Victivallis sp. Marseille-Q1083: one gene and its partner. The protein of the gene in region 2 interacts with the protein of the main gene of each other region in a pairwise test. Links are inferred from orthologs where the notes say so. Each region holds a gene or a part of one and is shown on either strand. Other genes may lie near its edges.

Region 1 (2,878 bases), 170 kb from region 2 along the record:
AAGGTTCGTGATTCGATTCAGCGTCAGGTACAGCTCGGCGATGCGGTCGGCGTTTATGAAGCCTATATTCCGACCGAGAAGGTGTCGGAAGTGCGCCAGGGCAAAAAGACGACTACCACCCGCAAACATTTCCCCGGTTATATTCTGGTGCGGATGGATTTGTACGATCCGCAAACCAACATCATCAATGAAGACGCCTGGTATTTCATTCGCAATGTCCAGGGCGTGATTGGGTTTATCGGCGGCGGCAACACGCCGATGCCATTGTCTGAAAGTGAAGTGAACGACCTCTTCCGGCAAACGCACGAGGAAGAGGCGATCAAGCCTAAAATTTCCTTTGAAATCGGCGAAACGGTTCGTATTTGCGACGGTGCGTTCGAGAATTTCGAAGGTGCGATTCAGGAAATCGACAATGAACGCGGCAAATTGAAGCTGATGGTGTCGATTTTCGGTCGATCCACTCCGGTCGAATTGGAGTTCTGGCAGGTCGATCGCGAACTTTAACCGAGCGCGGTCGAGACTTAGTTTATCATTTGGTAGGTAGTTCGTTCGTGGGAGGACCCCTGTCATTCCGCTACCACGGCGGGCTGTAAATTGGAGATCATTATGGCAAAGAAGATTACGGGATTGATCAGATTGCAGATCCCGGCGGGCGCCGCCAACCCGGCTCCGCCGATCGGTCCGGCCCTCGGTTCGGCCGGCTGCAATATCATGGAGTTCTGTAAGCAGTTCAATGCTGCCACTCAATCCCAGAGTGGGATGATCATCCCGGTGGTGATCACTGTTTATCAGGATCGCTCCTTCACCTTTATCTGCAAATCTCCGCCGGCTGCCGTCCTGCTGAAGAAGGCCGCCGGTCTGGCTTCCGCAGCGAAGACGCCCGGCAAGGAAAAAGTCGGCAAGGTTACGCGCGCCCAGATCAAAGAGATCGTGCAGATCAAGAAGGATGACATCAACGCCCGGGATGAAGAAGCCGCAATGCGGATCATCGAAGGGACGGCGCGCAGCATGGGAATCGAGGTGGTCGATGCGTAAAAGTAAATTGTATGTTGCGCAGAGCGCCTGTTTCGACCGCGAACAGAAGTACAGCATTGCTGAAGCAGTGAAGCTGCTCAAGTCGATGCCGCACACCAAGTTCGATGAAACCGTCGATGTGGCGTTCAAGCTCGGTATCGATCCGAAGAAATCCGACCAGAACGTCCGTGGCGCGGTGCCGCTTCCGAACGGTACCGGCAAAGCGGTGAAAGTGGCGGTGGTCGCGGACGGCGCGCAGGCGGACGACGCGAAAGCGGCGGGTGCCGATTTCGTCGGTTACGAAGATTTGGTGGAAAAGATCAAAGGCGGTTGGCTGGATTTCGATATCCTGATCGCCACGCCGGAAGCGATGAAGCTGGTGCGTCCGCTGGGCCGTCAGCTCGGTCCGCGCGGCTTGATGCCGAATCCGAAAACCGGTACGGTGACCGATGCCACCGGTGCGGCGGTCAAGGAAGCCAAGGGCGGCCGGGTGGAATTCCGGGCCGATCGCGGCGGTTGCGTGCATGTGTTGATCGGCAAGCTTTCTTTTGAGCTGGAGGCGTTGACCGGCAACTTCGATGCGGTGGTGGATGCGTTGGTGAAAGCCAAACCGGCGACAGCCAAAGGCGCTTATCTGGTAAGCTGCACGGTGTCGTCGACGATGAGCCCCGGTGTCAAAGTGAACGTCAAAGATCTTGTGAGGCAAAGCAAATGAGAAGTGAAAAAAGCCATTTGGTAAATTATATCGGCGGGCTGCTCACTGGCTCGGATTATATTTACTTTGTCTCTTATCAGGGATTGCAGGTCAAGCAGTTTTCGCAGTTGCGCAATCAGCTTGCCGGCCTCGGCGCCGAGTGCCATGTATTGAAAAATACACTGATCCGGAAAGCGGCTGAATTGTCCTCTCTGGAGGCGTTGGCCAAGAGCGAACTGACCGATTCGACCGCGGTGATCTGCGGCAAGGGCGATCCGAGCGCGGTAGCCAAGGCGGTCATCGAATTCGGCAAGACGAATGAAGCGCTTGCCGCCAAAGGTGGTTATTTCGAAGGCGCTTTGTTGTCGGTTGCCGATTTCGACGCGATTGCTTCTCTGCCGCCGAAAGAAGTTTTGCAGGCACAGTTGCTCGGCGTTCTGCAAGCGCCGTCCAGGAACCTCGTCTCCTTGCTCAACGCGAAGGCGGCGTCGATTCTCAATGTGCTTAATGCATACAAAGAAAAACTTGACAATTAATTATTTGCAACAAAAATAACCTAATGGAGGCATATAAGATGTCGGAAGATGCTAAAGTTGAAGTTTCGCAAGAAATGGAACAGTTTATCTCTTATGTTGAGAACATGACCGTTCTCGAACTCTCGAAGCTGGTCAAGGCTTTGGAAGATCGTCTCGGTGTCAGCGCTGCCGCTCCGGTTGCCGTTGCCGCCGCCGCTCCGGCCGCTGCCGCTGCCGCTCCGGTTGAGGAAAAGACTGAATTCGACGTCATTCTGAAGAGCTTCGGCGAACAGAAAGTCGGCGTCATCAAGGAAGTCCGCGCTATCACCGGTCTGGGGCTGAAAGAAGCCAAGGATCTGGTCGAAGGTGCTCCGAAAGCGGTGAAGGAAGGCGTCAGCAAGGAAGAAGCTGACAAGTTCAAAGCTCAGCTCGAAGCTGCCGGCGCAACCGTGGAAGTGAAATAACTTTCTGCGAATTTGACGGCGGGAATCGGGACAAACCGTTCCTGCCGTTCTTTTGTGTTTATAAGCGTAAGCTTTTTTCAAGCCGGAGGGGGAGGCTTTCACCGTATCTCCCTGGTTGCACTTGTCGGATTTAATTTAATGGTGGGTTATGACAGATCGCATTAATTTTGGAAGATTACAGGATGTTTTGG
Region 2 (3,480 bases):
GGGCGTTTGTTCGCCTTCGGTGCGAATCCGACCGTGATGCTGCGTCCGAGCATTTTGGGCTTGCCGTCCGAATCACCGTATTCCGCCAGATCCGCCATCACGCGGTCCATCAGTTCGAATGCGATGTCCTTGTGCGCCATTTCACGGCCCCGCAACATCAACGTGAGCTTTAATCTACAGCCTTCCTGCAGAAATTCAATCCCGCGTTTCAATTTTATGTTATAATCGTTGGTGTCGATATTGACGTGGAACTTGACTTCCTTGACTTTCTGGGCCTGATTGTTCTTGCGCTGCGCCTTGAGATTCTTTTTCTGTTCAAAGACCAGCTTGCCGTAGTCCATGATACGAACCACCGGCGGCACTGCTTTCTCTGAAACCAGTACCAGATCCAGACCGGCTTCCTGCGCCAGCTCCCTGGCACGCGCATATGAAACAATGTCCAACTGCTCTCCATCCTGGCCGATCAGTCTGACCTCATCGGCGGTGAAAGTACGATCTCCGGGTTTTAACAGCTTAGCGATAAGAACATCCTCCTTTTTTGCATTCCGACTGACTTACTGTTCCGCGGTAAAGATGCTCCGGCATTGCTTCTCGCCGTACCGGAGCCAAAATCCGCTCTTTCAATAATATAGAGTCAGCAGATTTTATTATCAACCTCATTTTGCATTTTTTCTGCAACTTGCTCGATGGAAAGAGCGCCGACTTCTCCTTCACGCCGCGTCCGTACCGCGATCCGCCGTTCCGCCGCTTCCCGCTCGCCGATGACCAGCAGATAAGCGATCCGTTCATTGCGGGCGTCCTTGATGCGGCCGCCGAGTCCCATCGACCGGTCGTCCACTTCGACGCGCAATCCCTTTCGCTTCAGTTCGCGCGCCGCTTCCCAGGCGAAATCCCGCTGCTTTTCGGTGATCGGCAGGATTCTGGCCTGGATCGGCGCCAGCCACAGCGGGAAGGCGCCGGCATACTGTTCGACCAGAATGCCGAAGAAGCGTTCCAGCGAACCGAACAACGCCCGGTGGACCATGTAAGGCCGGTGTTTTTTGCCGTCTTCGCCGATATAGGACATGTCGAAACGTTCCGGCAGATTGAAGTCGAACTGAATCGTCGAGGTCTGCCATTCCCGGCCGATCGCATCCTTGATTTTCAAGTCGATCTTCGGGCCGTAGAAGGCGCCGCCGCCTTCGTCGACTTCGCATTGCAGCCCGGCTTTGCGCACGGCATTTTCCAATGAGTGCAGTGCTTGTTCCCAGCGTTCCGGTTCGCCGACCGCCTTGGCCGGCCGGGTCGCCAGATACGGCTTGATTTCAGTGAAGCCGAAGGTCTTCCAGATGTTCAGGCTGAAACGCAGCACCTCGGCGATCTCTTCCTCGATCTGTTCCGGCGTGCAGAAGATGTGCGAATCATCCTGGGTGAAGCCGCGCACCCGCAGCAGGCCGTGCAGCACGCCGGATTTTTCATAACGGTAAACCGTGCCCAGCTCCGCCCAGCGCAGCGGCAGTTCCCGGTAGGAACGCAGCCGCGATTTGTAAATTTCGATGTGAAACGGACAGTTCATCGGTTTGACGAAATACTCGGCATCGTCGATCTTGATCGGCGAATACATCGCATCCTTGTAGCATTCGAGGTGACCGCTGACCCGCCACAGGTCGCTGCGGCCGATGTGCGGCGTGTAGAGCAACTCGTAACCGTTCCGGTAATGTTCGGCCCGCCAGTAGGTTTCGAAGGCGTTGCGGATGAAGGCGCCCTTCGGATGCCACAAGACCAGGCCGGGCCCGACGTTATCGGAGAAGCTGAACAGGTCCAGCTCCTTGCCCAGTTTGCGGTGGTCGCGCTTTTTGGCCTCTTCCAGCAGCTGCAGATAGGCGTGCAGTTCCGCTTTGTCGGCAAACGCCGTGCCGTAAATACGCTGCAGCATCGGGTTCTTTTCGTCGCCGCGGAAATAGGACCCGGCGATCGACATCAGCTTGAACGCGCCGATCTGGCCGGTGTGCTCGACGTGCGGGCCGCGGCACAGGTCGGTGAAATCGCCGCACCGGTAAAAACTGATTCTTTCGCCTTCCGGAATGTCTTTCAGGCGCTCCAGCTTATAGGGCTGGTTGTTGTCGCGCAGCAACTTTTCCGCTTCCGCCCGGCTCAGTTCGAAAGATTCGAACGGCAGTTTTTTATTGCAGAGCTTGCGCATCGCCGCTTCGATCGTTTCCAGATCTTCCGGCGTCAGCCGATGCGCCATGTCGAAATCGTAATAGAAGCCGTCCCCGGTTGCCGGACCGATGTCGAATTTGACGTCGCCGAACAACTCTTTGACCGCCGCCGCCATCACATGGGAGGCGCTGTGACGAATCGTTTCCAAAGGAAATTTACTCATTGTTTATCTCCAAAATAGTATCTGAAATTAAAAAATTCCTGTATCGATATGGAAAGACAGCCGATCGCTGCCGGAGTTTGCTCATTCAACCCGGAGGATGTCGTCGGCCCGGGGCCGCATCCGGTCACACCCGCGTTGGTAACGCGGGGCAGCCTCCTGTCATTGGGCAGTAAAAATCGATTGCACATTTTCATCCTCGTTCACAGCAACGTCATCTGTTCGGCCGTCGCCAGCAGTTCCCGCACCGGCGCAAACGACCGGCGATGAATCGGCGTAACGCCCAGCCTGCGCAGCGCCGCCAGGTGCTGCGCCGTGCCGTACCCCTTGTGTTCCTCAAAACCATAACCGGGAAATTCCATCCCGTAACGGACCATCCGTTCATCCCGGTACACCTTCGCCAAAATACTGGCTGCCGCGATCGACGCCGATTTTCGATCGCCTTTGACCACCGCCAGCGCCGGGCCGGGCATCTGCCGCACCGGCCGGCCGTCGATCAGCAGAAAATCGGCCCGCCGCAGTTTGCCGACCGCCAGCCGCATCGCCAGATGGGTCGCCTGCAGGATATTGAGCCGATCGACCTCTTCGACCGAAACCTCGGCTATCCCGTAATCGACGCCGGGCAGTTCCCGGATGGCGGCCGCCAGTTCCCGCCGCCTGGCTTCCGACAACAATTTGGAGTCGTTGACCGCCGGCAACGGCGTGTCGCGCGGCAGCACCACCGCGGCGGCCACCACCGGTCCGGCCAGCGGACCGCGCCCCACTTCGTCGATGCCGGCCACAAAAGAAAACCCCTCTGCCCACTTCGATCGCTCGAGGCAGAGGAGTTCCGTTTCTGTCGCCAGAAATTTCATGGCCAGACTGACTGCATGATCGGTCTTGTCAGTTGACGCGCAGCTCCTTGACGCGGGCCGCCTTGCCGATCTTGTTGCGCAGATAAAACAGTTTGGCGCGCCGCACGCTGCCGCGGCGGACTACCTCGATGTGGTCGATGCGCGGGCTGTTGATCGGGAATACCCGTTCGACACCCTGGCCGGAAACCACCCGGCGCACCGTAAAGGTCGCTTCGATGCCGCTGCCGCGGCGGGCGATGACCGTACCGGCAAACACCTGAATGC

Evidence for each region. The genes of interacting proteins can lie anywhere in the genome.
Region 1: the proteins of thrS (region 2) and rplA interact in binary tests that used the Escherichia coli proteins (3 or more experiments, as listed by UniProt). The link is inferred for Victivallis sp. Marseille-Q1083 from one-to-one orthologs.

The regions. Positions count from the first base shown.
Region 1 is NZ_CAHJXL010000001.1:2,114,830-2,117,707, forward strand. It holds rplA (50S ribosomal protein L1), read left to right. Parts: upstream 1-1,027; coding sequence 1,028-1,729; downstream 1,730-2,878. Other genes in the region: nusG (transcription termination/antitermination protein NusG), read left to right, coding at 1-504; rplK (50S ribosomal protein L11), read left to right, coding at 607-1,035; rplJ (50S ribosomal protein L10), read left to right, coding at 1,726-2,244; rplL (50S ribosomal protein L7/L12), read left to right, coding at 2,319-2,687; rpoB (DNA-directed RNA polymerase subunit beta), read left to right, coding at 2,836-2,878. UniProt on the Escherichia coli protein: One of the primary rRNA binding proteins, it binds very close to the 3'-end of the 23S rRNA. Forms part of the L1 stalk. It is often not seen in high-resolution crystal structures, but can be seen in cryo_EM and 3D reconstruction models.
Region 2 is NZ_CAHJXL010000001.1:2,288,592-2,292,071, forward strand. The notes cover bases 1-2,963. They hold thrS (threonine--tRNA ligase), read right to left. Parts: upstream 2,366-2,963; coding sequence 635-2,365; downstream 1-634. Other genes in these bases: infC (translation initiation factor IF-3), read right to left, coding at 1-521; HWX74_RS09345 (ribonuclease HII), read right to left, coding at 2,566-2,963. In the rest of the region: more of HWX74_RS09345, read right to left, coding at 2,964-3,216; rplS (50S ribosomal protein L19), read right to left, coding at 3,245-3,480. UniProt on the Escherichia coli protein: Catalyzes the attachment of threonine to tRNA(Thr) in a two-step reaction: L-threonine is first activated by ATP to form Thr-AMP and then transferred to the acceptor end of tRNA(Thr). The rate-limiting step is amino acid activation in the presence of tRNA.